One region of the Vibrio sp. 2433-A1 genome, then DNA from elsewhere that is predicted to be linked to it. Evidence: predicted binding sites of a transcription regulator. Region 1 holds the regulator's gene; the other holds the start of a gene.

The links. The regulator MetJ, encoded in region 1, represses methionine synthesis genes. The targets are predictions, from matches to a motif close to TTAGACNTNTANANGTCTAA.
Region 2: the regulator MetJ is predicted to act here: its motif matches at 6,625-6,644, upstream of metK (methionine adenosyltransferase).

The regions. Positions count from the first base shown of each region.
Region 1 covers NZ_JBRESC010000024.1:44,758-53,702, reverse strand. The annotation lists gene ACU01J_RS18790 (bifunctional aspartate kinase/homoserine dehydrogenase II) at 1-315, opposite strand, end outside; gene ACU01J_RS18785 (O-succinylhomoserine (thiol)-lyase) at 315-1,481, opposite strand; gene metJ (met regulon transcriptional regulator MetJ) at 1,700-2,020, shown strand; gene ACU01J_RS18775 (malic enzyme-like NAD(P)-binding protein) at 2,129-3,406, opposite strand; gene rpmE (50S ribosomal protein L31) at 3,663-3,881, opposite strand; gene priA (primosomal protein N') at 4,163-6,364, shown strand; gene cytR (DNA-binding transcriptional regulator CytR) at 6,717-7,724, shown strand; gene ACU01J_RS18755 (SPOR domain-containing protein) at 7,844-8,392, shown strand; gene hslV (ATP-dependent protease subunit HslV) at 8,521-8,945, shown strand, end outside.
Region 2 covers NZ_JBRESC010000003.1:227,603-236,547, forward strand. The annotation lists gene fbaA (class II fructose-bisphosphate aldolase) at 308-1,384, opposite strand; gene ACU01J_RS04890 (phosphoglycerate kinase) at 1,538-2,698, opposite strand; gene epd (erythrose-4-phosphate dehydrogenase) at 2,852-3,892, opposite strand; gene ACU01J_RS04900 (hypothetical protein) at 4,093-4,329, shown strand; gene tkt (transketolase) at 4,409-6,403, opposite strand; gene metK (methionine adenosyltransferase) at 6,724-7,878, shown strand; gene ACU01J_RS04915 (DUF2189 domain-containing protein) at 8,151-8,945, shown strand, end outside.

The DNA.
Region 1 (8,945 bases):
GAGTTCACCAAGGGTGCTAAATTCATCACGTAGGGGTGCTAGAAGTTGCTCGCGCTCTTCACCACTTAGCAGCGCTTCGACCAGTTCAATCTGAAATTGACGTAGGCTTTGAAGCTCTTCATGGGCAAGGCGGCCATCTTTACTCAACGCTTCTAAAAAGGCGATGAGGCGGTTAGTTGTTTTACCGGCCGCGGAGACCACAATTAGGTCATCAGGCTTTGAGTATTCTTTAAGTATTCCCACTACGCGGCGGTAGCACTCAGGGTCTGCTAAGCTGCTGCCACCAAATTTATGTAGCTGACGCTCGATAGACATTAGAATGCCTCCTTAGCTTTAGCAAATGCCTGTTGAAGGTCTTCAATTAAGTCATCTGCATCTTCTAAACCGACTGATAAGCGAAGCAGTTGTTGAGATACTCCTGCTTCGGCAAGTGCTTCTTCACCCATTGCACGGTGAGTCATAGAGGCAGGGTGGCAAATTAGGCTTTCTACACCACCAAGTGACTCGGCGAGTGAGAACAAAGCCAGTTCACCAACAAAGTATTTCAATTGTTCAAAGCTACCGGCGAACTCAAAACTGAGCATAGAACCAAAGCCTGACTGCTGCTTTTTAGCAATCTCGTGACCAGGGTGTTCCGGTAGGCTTGGGTGATAGATGCTACCAACTAACTCTTGAGTTTGTAGATAGCTTAAGATCTTACTTGAGCTTTCCTCGTGCACTTTCATACGCGCGCCTAAAGTGCGAATACCACGTAGCGTCATGTAGCTATCAAACGGTGTGCCCGTTGCGCCGATGCAGTTGCCCCACCAAGCTAGCTCTTCAGCATGCTCTTCAGTTTTAGTGATTACCACGCCACCAATCACATCAGAGTGGCCGTTGATGTATTTCGTTGTTGAGTGGATAACAAAGTCAGCGCCAAGCTCTAAAGGCTTTTGGAACACAGGTGTCAAAAAGGTGTTGTCGACAGCAACCAAAGCACCGACTTGTTTGGCTTGTTCACACACCTTCGCAATATCAACCACTCGTACGAGTGGGTTAGAAGGAGTCTCTAACAGAATTAATTTAGGCTTTTTCGCGATAGCGGCGGCGAAGGCTTGCTGATCGGATTGATCAACAAACTTGACTTTGAAATCACCTTTATTGGCACGGGTGTTAAATAGACGGTAAGTACCGCCGTAACAGTCATGCGGTGCCACGATAAGGTCATCTGGGCCTAAGAAAGCGGATACCCAAAGGTTAAGTGCTGAGGTGCCACAGTTGGTGACGACAGCGCCTTTACCAGACTCTAACTCGAACAGAGCGGTTTCAAGTAAACCACGGTTTGGGTTGCCTGAGCGGGTATAGTCGTATTTTGGTACTTCGCCAAATGCCGGGAAGCCATAGTTGGTCGATAGGTAGATTGGTGGAACCACTGCGTGATGCTGAGTGTCAGACTCGATACCAGTACGTACCGCGATTGTGGCTGGTTTGCGGGTGCTCATAAGTGTTTCCTTTCGAACTTTAGTGACTTCTAGTAGGGAATACGCTATACCTGTTGGTTGTTAGATATATGTTATTCCAATCGATATCTGTCCACTTTACTTGTCATTTTTGTGGCCGTCAACACTTCTAGACGTCTATATGTCTTTGCTTATGGCCATAAATCCCGCTAAAATTGCGTTTTCTAATTTCAAACATAAATATTTACAAAAGGTGCGCAATGGCAGATTGGAATGGCGAATACATAAGCCCATATGCTGAACATGGAAAGAAAAGCGAACAAGTAAAGAAGATTACCGTTTCTATTCCATTGAAAGTATTGAAGGTATTGACTGATGAGCGTACGCGTCGTCAGATTAATAACCTCCGCCACGCAACCAATAGCGAGCTATTGTGTGAAGCATTTCTTCATGCTTACACAGGCCAACCATTGCCGACGGATGAAGATTTACGTAAAGATCGCCCAGACGATATTCCTGCTGAAGTGAAAAAACTGATGACAGAGATGGGTATTGAATTCGAAGCGTTTGACGAAGAATAATAAAAACCACAAGCACCTTAGTTTTTCGCTGTGAGCCAATACTGAATAGATACAAAAAAACCGCTCTCCATTGGAGAGCGGTTTTTTATTGTCCATGATTAAAGCGGATTAGCTTGCCATGTAGTTTTCTGGCATCTCGATACGAGCAACACCTGAATCAACCGCTGCTTGAGCTACCGCTTTCGCTACGCGAGGCAGTAAACGCGAGTCCATTGGTTTTGGAATAATGTAACCAGGGCCGAACGAAAGCGCGTCAACACCTGCTGCTGCCAGTACTTCTGTTGGCACTTCTTCTTTAGCTAGTTGACGAATTGCATCCACCGCTGCCAGTTTCATTTCATCGTTAATTTCACTTGCGCGTACGTCAAGAGCGCCACGGAAGATGAATGGGAAACAAAGTACGTTGTTAACTTGGTTCGGGTAATCGCTGCGACCCGTACCCATGATTAGATCGTCACGCACTTCGTGAGCGAGTTCTGGCTTGATCTCTGGATCTGGGTTCGAACATGCGAATACAACAGGCTTGTCAGCCATTAGCTTAAGCGCTTCTGGTGACAGTAGGTTAGGACCCGATACACCCAAGAACAGATCTGCCCCTTCAATCACGTCTTCTAGCGTGCGCTTATCTGTGTTGTTAGCGAACAGTTGTTTATATTCGTTCAGGTCGTCACGACGAGTGTGAATGACACCCTTACGGTCAAGCATGTAGATTTTTTCGCGCATTGCGCCACATTTGATCAGTAGCTCCATACATGCAACAGCAGCAGCGCCAGCACCCAGACACACAATTGTTGCTTCTTCTAATTTTTTGCCTTGTAACTCAATCGCATTAAGCATACCGGCAGCCGTTACAATCGCCGTACCGTGTTGGTCATCGTGGAATACAGGTACATCACAACGCTCGATAAGCTGCTTTTCAATTTCAAAACAATCAGGTGCTTTGATGTCTTCTAGGTTAATACCACCAAAGGTGTCAGCGATGTTTGCCACAGTATCAACAAACTCTTCGATAGTGCGGTGTTTTACTTCAATATCAATTGAGTCTAAACCTGCAAAACGTTTGAATAGAAGTGATTTACCTTCCATTACTGGTTTTGATGCTAGAGGACCTAAGTTACCTAGACCAAGAATGGCAGTGCCGTTTGAGATAACTGCAACCATATTTCCTTTCGAAGTGTACTTGTAAACGTTATCGGCGTTTTGCGCGATTTCACGTACAGGTTCTGCCACGCCAGGGCTGTATGCTAGTGCGAGATCCTTAGCTGTTTCAGCTGGAGTCGTTAATGCGACAGCGATTTTTCCTGGTGTAGGGTAAGCATGGTAGTCCAGTGCTTGTTGGCGGAATTGTTCTTCTGGGGATAATTCTTGGAGATTGTCGTCTGACATGGGTGTAGGTACTCGTTATTAATTATAAATAATGGGGAAATCCATTTTAGAGTAACTAAGTCAAGCTGCAAAGGTCATAATGCGAGCTAAAGCAATAAAATGCGGTAAATAACTGGAGATAAGACCAGATGAATAGAGATATGGCTAGCGAATCTAAAATTTAGCAATAGATTACTCTGAAAAATAGCAATTTGGTCGGTAGCAGATAACAAAAAAGGACGCCTGAGCGTCCTTTTTTCCAATCAAGTCGAAGAAATTACTTCTTGCTTGAAAGAGCACCGAAACGCTTGTTGAAGCGATCAACACGGCCGCCTGTATCTACGATACGTTGCTTACCAGTGTAGAATGGGTGACATTTGTCACATACGTCTAGGTGGATAGAATCTTTAGCTAGAGTTGAGTTGAACTCGAAAGAGTTACCGCAAGAACAAGTAGCTTTGATTGCTTTGTATTCTGGGTGGATACCAGTTTTCATGGGAGAACCTCTAAATAGGCCGTGTCGCTATCCGAATCTGAGCCGGACACCACACGTAGTTAATAAAAAATTATCTTGGATACCGCTGCCATAAAGCGAGCCATATCCTAAGGCGCGATATAGTAATGAATACGTGCGTTAGGATCAACCGATTTGGAAACAAACTTGCTACTTTTTTAGCCGCTATTGTTTTTGGCAGACTTTTGCGCCTCTCTTTCCACTGCAAGGCTTTTCCCTTAGACTAATTATCGATTCCTTCCAGCGAGCTTTTTTGCCAAACAATGCGACCTTTGATAGCCCGAGTAGCGTTACCAGTGCCACTCGATAAACAGTTTGATTACCAGATTCCAAGCCACCTATTTCCCGTAATAGGTGGGCGAGTGTCGGTGCCTTTTGGTCGTCAGACGTTAGTGGGCGTGGTGACCGCGTTTGCCAATGAGTCTGAGTTTAGTCTTGATAAGCTCAAGCCGATTAAGCAAGTTCTCGATAGCCAACCAGTATGGCCTGAAAAGCTTTATTCGTTGTTGCTATGGTGTAGTCAGTTTTATCAGTACCCATTGGGAGACACTTTACTCAATGCGATGCCAAGTGCACTGCGTAAAGGCAAGCCTGCTGACTTTGCTACGCTGGTGGAGTGGCAACTGACCTCAGCAGGGCGCGATCAGTTAATGCAAGGCTTTGGTCGAGCGATTAAGCAAGCTAAGGTGATGCACATGCTTGAAGCAGGCGCGCTACCACATCAACGCTTTATTGATGAGGAAGTCTCCTCTTCGGTACTGAAATCACTCAGTGAAAAAGGTTGGATTGAGTCGCTTGAAACTAAACCAGTTATTCGGGATTGGCGTCAGAACGTTGAAGCCCATGTTGACAAGCCTAAACTCAACTCGGAACAAGCCATTGCAATTGCCACAGTAAATAGTGGTGAAGGGTTTGGCTGTTACCTGTTAGAAGGGGTGACGGGATCGGGTAAAACCGAGGTCTACTTAAACCTGATTAAACCCGTTTTGGAAAAAGGTCAGCAAGCCTTAGTTCTCGTGCCTGAAATAGGCCTAACCCCACAAACGATTAACCGTTTTAGAAAACGTTTTGAGGTTCCCGTCGAGGTGATCCACTCGGGGCTGAATGATACCGAACGTCTTAATGCTTGGCTTAGTGCCCGTGATAATGCCAGCGGTATCGTGATTGGTACCCGCTCTGCGTTGCTGACTCCTTTTGCTAACCTCGGCATCATTATTGTCGATGAAGAACATGACGCCTCGTATAAGCAGCAAGACAGCTTACGTTACCATGCGCGCGATGTAGCGGTGATGCGGGCTAATAAAGAGCAGATTCCAATTGTATTAGGTTCAGCAACACCGGCGTTAGAAACGCTACATAATGCCTTAGCCGGTAAGTACCATCATTTGGTGCTTTCATCTCGTGCTGGTAATGCGACACCGACCACCAATAAAGTCCTCGATGTGAAAGGCCTTTACCTTGAAAGTGGTCTATCAGCCCCTTTGATTGCCGAAATGCGTAAGCACCTTAAAGCGGGCAATCAAGTGATGCTGTTTCTCAATCGACGTGGTTTCTCACCTGCTTTGATGTGCCATGAGTGTGGTTGGATTGCAGAGTGTAAACGCTGCGATGCCTATTACACCTATCACCAATACAGCAATGAAATTCGCTGCCATCACTGTGGCTCTCAACAGCCGATCATTCACCAGTGCCAAGGTTGTGGTTCGACGCATCTAGTGACGGTAGGCGTAGGTACGGAGCAACTCGAAACCCAGTTGGCAGAGCTGTTCCCTGAATATAGAACCATTCGTATTGATCGCGACAGTACTCGACGCAAAGGCAGTTTAGAGAGTGCGCTCGGTGCGATCCGAAATGGGGAATATCAGATTCTAATTGGTACTCAGATGCTGGCTAAAGGTCACCACTTTCCAGACGTTACCCTAGTGGCACTTCTTGATGTTGATGGTTCGCTCTACAGTAGTGATTTTCGCGCCTCTGAACGTTTAGCCCAATTATTTATTCAGGTTGCAGGTCGAGCGGGGCGTGCGAGTAAGCCGGGTGAAGTGGTATTACAAACGCACCATCCAGAACACAGTTTATTGCAGGCTTTATTGACTAAGAGCTATCGCCATTTTGCCGACACGGCCTTGCAAGAAAGAAAATTAGCGCAACTACCACCGTACAGTTTCTTGACTCTGTTTCGAGCGGAAGCCAACCAGTCAGAAATGGTAGAAGAGTTTTTGCGTCAAGTTCGCCATACCTTGGAAGCTCATCCGTTGTTTGATGACTTTTGTCAGGTGTTGGGCCCAACACCTGCACCGCTAGCGAAAAGGGCAGGTAAGTACCGCTGGCAGCTCCTACTCCAGACTCAAAGTCGTCCAACGATGCAAAAGTTACTTGCAAGCGCTAAGCCTGTGATTCAAATGCTGCCACATGCAAAAAAAGTGCGTTGGACCCTTGATATTGAGCCACAAGATCTAAGTTGATTAAGTCAGTGAGAGCCAAAGTGAGAGTTGCACCAAACAGCTCTCTTTTGGCTTTTAATAAATGTATATGCAGATTTTTTTCATTTATTTGTGATTGAGATCTCTCACTGACTGCCTATTTTGTTAAATCTCCCGTAACTTTACTCTTTGAAATGAATACACTAGGTCATGTGCAAATAGTTTATTTTCAACGACAGTTGGCGAGTGAAACGTTTGCGTTGTGATGAAATACAGAAGATAGGTGTTTTAGCCTACGTCACGTCAAGTCGTTTATTGGACGATTAGATGCAATTCACTAGGTTTAGGTGGCTACTAGGCTGCTAATTTAGGAAATGAAGAGGGTTAAGAAAATATGGCGACAATGAAGGATGTTGCCCAGCTTGCGGGAGTTTCAACAGCGACAGTTTCACGTGCGCTAATGAATCCAGAAAAGGTATCTTCAGCAACACGGAAAAGAGTCGAAGACGCTGTTTTAGAAGCTGGTTATTCACCAAACTCACTGGCGCGTAACTTACGCCGCAATGAGTCCAAAACAATTATCGCAATCATTCCAGATATCTGTGACCCATACTATACCGAGATTATTCGTGGTATCGAAGACGCCGCGATGGAACATGGCTACATTGTTCTACTGGGTGATAGTGGGCAACAAAAGAAACGAGAAAGCTCATTTGTGAACTTAGTCTTTACTAAGCAAGCTGATGGCATGCTACTGCTAGGCACTGACCTTCCTTTTGATGTTAGTAAGCCCGAGCAGAAGAACCTGCCGCCTATGGTGATGGCTTGTGAGTTTGCACCCGAGCTAGAACTGCCAACGGTACACATTGATAACCTCACATCTGCATTTGAAGCGGTTAACTACCTAACCCAGATGGGGCACAAGCGTGTGGCGCAGATCTCGGGCCCTGAATCAGCAACGTTGTGTCAGTTCCGTCACCAAGGTTATCAGCAAGCGCTGCGCCGCGCTGGTATCACTATGACGACCAGTTACTGCACTTATGGTGACTTTACCTTTGAAGCTGGGGCAAAAGCGATTCGTCAATTGCTTGCGCTGCCTGAGCCTCCAACTGCGGTATTCTGTCATAACGATGCGATGGCGATTGGTGCAATCCAAGAAGCGAAGAAACTTGGTTTACGCGTGCCTCAAGATCTTTCTATTGTTGGCTTCGATGATATTCACTTTGCTCAATACTGTGATCCACCGTTGACAACGATCTCACAACCGCGTTATGAGATTGGTCGCCAAGCCATGTTGATGATGCTTGAGCTACTGCGTGGTCATGATGTACGTGCGGGTTCGCGTCTACTTGAGACTAAGTTAGTGGTCAGAGAGAGTGCAGCTCCACCGAGAGTTCTGTAATCTTCGATGTTTTAAAGTGGCGCATTTTTGATGCGCCGCTTCCATATCTACACTGTCATCCAGAGACAATCTGGATTAACATATCGGCAAGTAGTAACCAACTTTATTGATGTTTAGTCGTGGCAAATAGAGATTACGTAAAAAGAGGCCGTGGTGGTAATAGCCGCAAGCCAACAAAAAAGAAGAGTGCTCCTCGCCGTAAGCCTTGGCGTAGTGGTTTGCTTGCTCTACTCCTTGTGAGTGTTTTTGGCTATGGTTTATATCTTCTCAGTACGGATCCTGAGCCACCGGCTCCAGTAGCACAACCGGTCAAACCTAAGCCGAAACCAAAGCCACAAGCGAAATTGCCGCCGCCTCCTGAAGAGAAGTGGGATTACGTTGATAGCTTGCCGAGCCGTGAAGTTAAAGTGAAGGCGAAAGAGCAAGTTGTGTCGGATATTCCATATATCATGCAGTGTGGCGCGTACAAAAATGCCCAGCAAGCTGAAGCACGTAAACTGGATATTGCCTTCCAAGGGCTCAAGAGCCAGGTTCGGAAAAAAGAAGGTAGCAGCTGGTATCGGGTGGTTCTTGGCCCATATAAGTTCAAGCGTGATGCTGTACGAGATCAGCACAAATTACAACGTGCGAAAATAGAGCCTTGTGCAATTTGGAAAGAGACGCAGTAATTAGAGAAAAGCGAGCTATGTAGCTCGCTTTTTTGATCGTGCCGTATCCCATTTCCCCTTGAATTCCCTTATTTCTAACCTCATATAGTTTTTAATATTGAGATTAAAATAACTATGAGGCCCTACTCGTGACTACCATTGTATCTGTACGTCGTAATAACAAAGTCGTCATCGCTGGTGATGGACAAGTATCTTTGGGTAACACAGTAATGAAGGGCAATGCGCGCAAAGTGCGTCGCCTCTACAACAACAAAGTTCTAGCGGGTTTTGCTGGTGGTACAGCTGATGCCTTCACTCTGTTTGAGAAGTTTGAAAGCAAGCTACAAATGCACCAAGGCCACCTAACCAAAGCGGCGGTGGAGCTGGCGAAAGATTGGCGCAGTGACCGTGCTCTGCGCAAACTGGAAGCACTACTGGCTGTTGCTGATGAAACCGCATCTTTGATCATTACCGGTAACGGTGACGTGGTTCAGCCTGAAAATGATCTTATTGCGATCGGTTCAGGTGGAAACTTCGCTCAAGCGGCAGCGACTGCTCTACTTGAAAATACAGA
Region 2 (8,945 bases), on a different contig from region 1:
TCTAAAATCTATGGACCAAACTGCTTTCTATTACTAATTAACAACGACATCCCTATACATTCACTGAAGTAATGTCAGTTTTTTGGCACGATATCTCATTTTTGACCTTTCTCAAAGTCAAGTTTTTGCAAAGAGAACAAAAACAAAGGTTTATCAGAAAACTCTGATATCGGCTTGTTACAGATTACGCAAAGATTTTACATTTCACCAGACTTTTTCTTCGCCTATGCGTCTTTAAATCGTGATGTATCAGATATAAAAAAACCCGCTCAAATGAGCGGGTTTTTTAACAATCAGTTGAGACGAATTATAGTACGTCTACTGCATTTAGGTCAGCGAATGCTTTCTCTAGACGAGCTACCATTGAAGCTTGACCAGCACGTAGCCATACGCGTGGATCGTAGTACTTCTTGTTTGGTGCGTCTTCGCCAGTTGGGTTACCGATTTGACCTTGTAGGTAATCGCGGTTTTCCGCTTCGTATGCACGGATACCATCCCATGTAGCCCACTGTGTATCAGTATCGATGTTCATTTTGATAACGCCGTAGCCGATAGACTCTTGGATTTCTGCTTCAGTAGAACCAGAACCACCGTGGAATACGAAGTTTAGAGCGTTAGGTGCAATACCAAACTTCTCTGCACAGTATGCTTGAGAGTCACGTAGAATAGTTGGAGTTAGAACAACGTTACCTGGCTTGTAAACACCGTGTACGTTACCGAAAGATGCAGCGATAGTGAAACGTGGGCTAACTGCGCTTAGTTTCTCGTATGCGTATGCAACGTCTTCTGGAGAAGTGTAAAGCTCAGATGCGTCCATATCAGAGTTATCAACGCCGTCTTCTTCACCACCAGTACAACCAAGTTCGATCTCGATTGTCATGTTCATTTTAGCCATGCGCTCTAGGTACTTAGCACATGTTTCGATGTTCTCTTCTAGAGACTCTTCAGAAAGGTCTAGCATGTGAGAAGAGAATAGAGGTTTACCAGTTTGAGCGAAGAACTCTTCGCCCGCGTCTAGTAGACCGTCGATCCATGGAAGAAGTTTCTTAGCAGCGTGGTCCGTGTGTAGGATTACTGGCACACCGTAAGCTTCAGCTACAGCGTGAACGTATTTAGCACCAGCTACAGCACCAAGGATTTGAGCACCTTGACCTTCAAGTTTAACGCCTTTACCAGCGAAGAAAGCTGCACCGCCGTTAGAGAACTGAACAACAACAGGAGATTTAACTTTCGCTGCTGCTTCTAGTACTGCGTTTACAGAGTCAGTACCAACAACGTTTACTGCTGGAAGTGCAAATTTGTTCTCTTTTGCTACTTCAAATACTTTCTGTACGTCGTCGCCAGAGATAACACCTGGTTTTACGAAATCGAAGATCTTAGACATGGATTTAATCCTATTTATCTGTCGTTTTAAAAATAAAACTTGTTAAGTTTAAATTCTTGCAAACGTTTGCTCACAACTCGCGCTATTCTAGCAAAAAAGTGTGATGTGCAGCAAACAAGAAAGCGGGAGATTAACTCTCCCGCTTTCACCTAATTACTTAGCGCGCTCTTCAAGCATTGCTACCGCAGGAAGTACTTTACCTTCAACAAACTCAAGGAATGCACCACCACCAGTAGAGATGTAAGATACGTCAGCTTTGATACCGAACTTGTCGATAGCAGCTAGCGTGTCACCACCACCTGCTACAGAGAAGCCTGCAGACTCAGCGATTGCTTTAGAGATACCAGCTGTACCCGCTTCGAAGTTCTTAAACTCGAATACGCCTACAGGGCCGTTCCAAAGGATAGTTTTTGCGTTAGCGATAATTTCAGCTAATGCTGCAGTTGACTCTGGACCTAGGTCGAAAATCATGTCGTCATCAGCAACTTCAGATACGTGCTTGATTTCAGCTTCTGCGTTCTCATCGAAAGCTTTTGCACATGCAACGTCAGTCGCAACTGGAATTGCACACTCTTTCATTAGCTTCTGAGCAGTTTCAACTAGGTCTGCTTCGTATAGAGACTTACCTACATTGTGGCCTTCAGCTGCGATGAATGTATTCGCGATACCACCACCAACAACTAGTTGGTCAGCAACTTTAGATAGAGATTCTAGAACTGTTAGTTTAGTAGAAACTTTAGAGCCACCAACGATAGCAACAAGTGGACGCTCTGGGTTGTCCATTGCTTTACCTAATGCTTCAAGTTCAGCAGCTAGTAGAGGACCAGCACACGCAACAGGTGCGTTCATGCCAACACCGTGAGTAGATGCTTGTGCACGGTGAGCTGTACCGAATGCGTCCATTACGAAGATGTCACATAGTGCAGCGTACTTCTTAGATAGCTCTTCTTCGTTCTTCTTTTCGCCTTTGTTAAAGCGAACGTTTTCAAGAACAACAAGTTCCCCAGTGTTTAGCTCTAGGCCATCTAGGTAATCTTTCGCTAGTTTAACTTCGCAATCTAGTGCGTCGTTTAGGTAGTTAACTACAGGTTGTAGAGAGAACTCTTCTGCGTATTCACCTTCAGTTGGACGACCTAGGTGAGAAGTAACCATAACCTTAGCGCCTGCTTCTAGACAGTGCTTGATCGTTGGTAGAGATGCTAGGATACGTGCATCAGAAGTCACTTTGCCTTCTTTTACTGGTACGTTTAGGTCCGCACGGATAAATACACGTTTACCTGCTAGTTCCAGGTCAGTCATCTTGATTACAGACATGATGTGTCCTCTCAAATATTCAATAAGTAAAGTTTTTCAGTAGCCCGGCAACCCTGCCAGACCTATAAATTCTTCAAACTGGTTTTGATATGGAGACGCTGATTATTTATTTCAAGTATAAAAATAAATATTTCTCCATCGCTACATTACGACTTATTTTGCAGCTTGCATTGCGAGCGCCGTATCCAGCATGCGGTTCGCAAAGCCCCATTCGTTGTCACACCAAACAAGCATTTTAACTAAGTGCCCGTTACTTACTCGTGTCTGTGTACCATCGACAATCGCGCTATGGGGATCATGATTAAAGTCGATTGAAACGAGCGGCGCTTCAGTATAGTCAACAATCCCCTGTAATGTACACTGAGATGCGTTAACAATGGTTTGATTTACGTCATTAACTTTCACATTTGTATTAATTGTGACACTTAAATCCATCGCAGTGACGTTAACAGTGGGCACTCGTACTGAAATTGCCTCAAATTTGTTAGAAAATTTCGGGAAGATTCTTTCAATACCCTTATGCAACTTAGTATCAACAGGTATGATGGATTGGCTCGCAGCTCGAGTTCGTCTCAAGTCAGAGTGGTAAGCGTCAATGACCTGCTGATCATTCATTGATGAGTGGATGGTCGTAATGGTGCCAGATTCGATTTCAAACGCATCATCGAGGGCTTTGATGATAGGAACGATACAGTTAGTGGTACACGAGCCATTGGAAACGACTTTGTGTTCGGCTTTTAGCGTGTCATGGTTCACACCATAAATAATGGTGTTGTCTAAATCACTCGCACCTGGATGCGAAAACAGCACTTTTTTAGCGCCAGCCTTTATATGCTCTTGCCCGTCAACTTGAGAGCCAAATACACCAGTACAGTCTAGAACCAAATCAACTTCTAGATCTCGCCATGGCAAAAGCTCGATATCGCTTAAATGCAGGATGCGGATTGAGTCAAACTCGCCCGTCCCTTCATGCGGAGCATCATGGTGAACATAAATATGCTCTTGGTCATTGGAGATCTTCTTACCAAAACGTCCATGGCTGGTGTCATACTGAAGTAGATGCGCCATGGCATCGGGTTGAGCCAGTTCATTCACCGCAACAATTTTGATTTTTTGGTTCTTTCCACTTTCATATACTGCACGCAGTACATTACGACCGATACGTCCAAATCCATTGATCGCAACTTTTAGCATGATTCCATCGCCCTACATGATTTTCGTGTCACAAATAGTAACCGATAGCCATCCAAAGCGCATTAAATTCGTGATATGTGCCTAAGCATCAACTCTATAAAACTTGATTAATATATGGACAATATGTTTTATTAACAGATAGATAAGTGGTTTTCTGTTGGCTGTTTCTTTTCTAGTTTCATCAACCAAAGGAAATGACTATGTCTGGTTACCCAGCTACCCACTTTTGTAAGCAATGCTCACAAGAAACGCCCCATAGCGAAGTCTTAGTGAGAAAAACGAGCAGCTACGACAGTGATCGTTCTTTGCTTGGAAGAATTAAGCTGATGGCTCACTCCTTTATCAACGGTGGACATTACTACGACATGGATCGATACGTGACATGTAAAGTATGTGGTCGTAAAGAAAAAGATAACTGGGGTAATGAGTTTGAATAACTTTTAAACTTAATGAAGCCAATATAAAAAAACCGAGCCAAATTGCTCGGTTTTCTCTTTTTTGTCGATACGAACTAAATTAAGAAAGTAGTTCTTTCGCTGTGTTCACTACGTTTTCAGTGGTGAAACCGAACATCTTGAACAGTTCACCTGCTGGAGCAGATTCACCAAACGTTGTCATACCGATGATCTTGCCACCGAAGCCAACATACTTGTACCAGAAGTCTGCGATACCAGCTTCAACAGCGATACGTGCCGTTACGTCAGATGGAAGTACAGACTCACGGTACTCAGCGTCTTGCTTGTCAAATGCATCTGTTGATGGCATTGAAACAACGCGTACTTGCTTACCTTCAGCTGTTAGCTGTGCAGCTGCTTCTACTGCTAGCTCAACTTCAGAACCGGTTGCGATAAGGATAAGCTCTGGTTTGCCTGCACAATCTTTCAGGATGTAACCACCGCGAGCGATGTTTGCAACTTGCTCTTCGTTACGCTCTTGCTGTGCAAGGTTTTGACGAGAGAAGATTAGAGACGTTGGACCGTCTTTGCGCTCGATAGCCAGTTTCCAAGCTACTGCAGATTCCACTTGGTCACATGGACGCCATGTGCTCATGTTTGGCGTTAGACGTAGAGAAGCCATTTGCTCAACTGGTTGGTGAGTTGGGCCATCTTCGCCAAGACCGATAGAGTCGTGTGTGTAAACTTGGATGTTCTGAACTTTCATCAGAGCAGCCATACGCATTGCGTTACGAGCGTATTCCATGAACATTAGGAAAGTAGCGCCGTATGGTACGAAACCACCGTGCAGCGCAATACCGTTCATGATAGCCGTCATACCAAATTCACGGACACCGTAGTGGATGTAGTTACCAGACGCATCTTCAGCAGATACTGACTTAGAGCCAGACCACATAGTTAGGTTAGATGGTGCAAGGTCAGCAGAGCCGCCTAGGAATTCTGGTAGCATAGCACCAAACGCTTCTAGCGCATTTTGAGACGCTTTACGTGATGCGATGTTTGCTGGGTTAGCTTGAAGATCAGCAATGATTGCGTTTGCTTTCTCTTCCCACTCGGCAGGTAGCTCGCCGTTTAGGCGACGCTTAAGCTCAGCCGCTTCAGCTGGGTAAGCTGCTGCGTATGCATCGAACTTAGCGTTCCACGCTGCTTCCTTAGCTGCGCCTGCTTCTTTCGCATCCCACTCTGCATAGATGTCTGCTGGGATTTCAAATGGACCGTGTTCCCAACCAAGTTCTTTGCGAGTTGCTGCAATTTCTTCAGCGCCTAGTGGAGCACCGTGACAATCGTGTGAACCAGACTTATTAGGTGAACCAAAACCGATGATCGTCTTAGTACAGATTAGAGTTGGGCGTGGGTCAGCTTTCGCTGCAACAATAGCAGCATTGATCGCTTCTGGATCGTGACCGTCTACTGCAGGGATTACGTGCCAGCCGTACGCTTCAAAACGCTTAGGTGTGTCGTCAGAGAACCAACCTTCTACTTCACCATCAATTGAGATACCGTTGTCATCCCAGAATGCGATTAGCTTACCAAGACCTAGCGTACCAGCTAGAGAACATGCTTCGTGCGAGATACCTTCCATCAGACAGCCGTCACCCATGAATGCATAAGTGAAGTGGTCAACGATGTCGTGGCCTTCTTTGTTGAATTGTGCTGCTAGAGTTTTCTCAGCAAGCGCCATACCCACAGCGTTAGTGATACCTTGACCTAGAGGACCTGTTGTTGTTTCAACACCTGGTGCGTAGCCGTACTCAGGGTGGCCTGGAGTCTTAGAATGCAGCTGACGGAAGTTTTTCAGATCGTCAATTGATAGCTCGTAACCTGCAAGGTGCAGTAGAGAGTATATCAGCATAGAACCGTGGCCGTTAGACAGAACAAAACGGTCGCGGTCAGCCCACTCAGGGTTAGCCGGGTTGTGGTTTAGGTGAGAACGCCAAAGAACTTCAGCGATGTCAGCCATACCCATAGGTGCACCTGGGTGACCAGAGTTAGCTTGTTGTACACCATCCATACTTAGAGCACGGATTGCGTTTGCGAGATGTTGACGAGAAGACATGTCAGCTCCTGAATGCATTAAGCGAATCAAATAAGTGTGTGAATAATAATTCTCTCAAAGCACTTGGGGCACTGCAAACGTTTTCCAAGCCAAAAGCTCACAATTTTCCGAGATTTCGCTCCCTTTACCCTCAAGTTGTCTATATATAAACACAGTAAAGCAAACGTTTAGTTATGATTGATGAAAAAAAAGAGCTTGTAATTCGAGCAATCAAAATTAGAATAGACGTCTAGATGTAGATACACCTACAATTACTAATATTATTTAATAGTGATGAGTTAATAAAACTGGTCACTCTCAATCGATAAAGTGGAGCTCACATGGCTAAGCACCTGTTCACTTCTGAGTCAGTATCAGAAGGTCATCCAGATAAAATTGCAGACCAAATTTCTGATGCAGTACTTGATGCGATTCTAGAACAAGACCCTAAAGCACGTGTTGCGTGTGAAACTTACGTAAAAACCGGCATGGTAATGGTTGGTGGTGAAGTAACTACTTCTGCATGGGTTGATATCGAAGAGATCACTCGTGAGACAGTACGTGAAATTGGTTATGTTCACTCAGACATGGGTTTTGATGCTAATTCTTGTGCGGTTCTAAACACTATCGGCAAGCAGTCTCCAGACATCAACCAAGGTGTTGATAAAGCAGACCCTAAAGATCAGGGCGCTGGCGACCAAGGCATCATGTTTGGTTATGCAACCAACGAAACTGAAATTCTAATGCCTGCACCAATTACTTACTCTCACCGTCTTGTAGAAAAACAAGCGGAAGTTCGTAAGAATGGCAAGCTAGACTTCCTTCGCCCAGATGCGAAATCTCAGGTAACGTTCCAATATGATCAAGGTAAGATCGTTGGTATCGATGCAGTTGTTCTTTCAACTCAGCACTGTGATTCAATCTCGACTCCAGATCTACGTGAAGCAGTAATGGAAGAGATCATCAAGCCAGTACTGCCTTCTGAGTGGATCAACAAAGAGACTAACTTCTTTATCAACCCAACTGGCCGTTTCGTAATCGGTGGTCCTATGGGTGACTGTGGTCTAACAGGTCGTAAGATCATCGTAGATACCTACGGCGGCGCAGCTCGTCACGGTGGCGGTGCATTCTCTGGTAAAGATCCATCAAAAGTAGACCGTTCTGCAGCATACGCAGCGCGTTACGTAGCGAAAAACATCGTAGCAGCTGGCATGGCTGACCGTTGTGAAATCCAACTGTCTTACGCTATCGGTGTAGCAGATCCAACGTCTATCATGGTTGAAACGTTTGGTACTGAGAAAGTTGCCCACGAGATCATCATCGAAGCTGTTCGTCAGAACTTCGACCTACGTCCATACGGTCTACAAGAAATGCTGAACCTGCTTCAGCCTATCTATAAGAAGACTGCGGCATACGGTCACTTTGGTCGTGAAGAGTTCCCATGGGAAGCGACAGACAAAGCAGCGATTCTTGCAGAGTTCGCTGGTCTTAAGTAATTAAAATTTAAGACGTAATAGAATTGAAAAGGGCTTTTGGGTAACCAAAAGCCCTTTTTCTTTAGGGATAAATTTATGGCGTAAATTTGTATTTTTTTGCCATGGGGTCAATAGTTAAAAATATGTTAACGAGCAATTTCAGCGATGAAAGCTCGTTTGCGTTAACTGATGCGCCGCTTACATCCCAGAAGTCGCCAAGCCGGGCATCGAGTTTCCAACGCTAAATTTGCCAGCGAATTTAGTCTACATAGAGAATCGATCAAGGAGGATGTATGCCTCGTACGGTGAATCCAGACGACTTTAAACCTAAACAGAAAGAAGTCCCAGACTCGGAATACGCTCGCACGATTCCGTGTAATCAACTCAGTATTTCAGCACCATTCCACTGGCTGTCTCTTGGCCTGCATGACTTTGTTAGAATGCCCTTAATCAGTGCTTTCTATGGGTTATGCTTTATGGCAGCAGCAATCGGCATTGTGCTACTCGTTCAATGGCAAGGCACTCACCTAGTAGTCATGCCAAGTCTAGTGGTCTATATGCTCATTGGCCCTTTCCTCGCTTTAGGCTTATACGATGCCGCTTGGGAACGAGAAAAAGGCCATAGCGCCAGCTTAATCCACTCCATGAAAGCCATTAGCCGTAACTCCTCCTCACAGTGGGCATTTGCGGTGCTATTGGCGGTGTGTATGATTTTCTGGATGCGTATTGCCGCGCTACTTCATGCCCTCTACCCTTCGGTACAAGGCGCACCGCTCACCGAATTTATGCCTTTCCTCGTCATAGGTTCACTGGTTGGCTTCGTCCTAGCTTGTGTGGTGTTTAGTATTTCCGCGTTCTCTATCCCGGTAATGATGGAACGCCGCGTCGATATGATGACCGCCGTATTCACCAGCTTTAACGCGGTTAAATCAAACATCCCTGCGATGATTGTTTGGGCGGCGCTGATTTGTGGCGGTATTCTTGTCGGCTTTGCCACCTACGGTATCGGTATGCTGTTTACCATGCCAATCCTTGGCTATGGTACTTGGCACGCTTACCATGAAACCATCAAGAAGAAACATCACCCT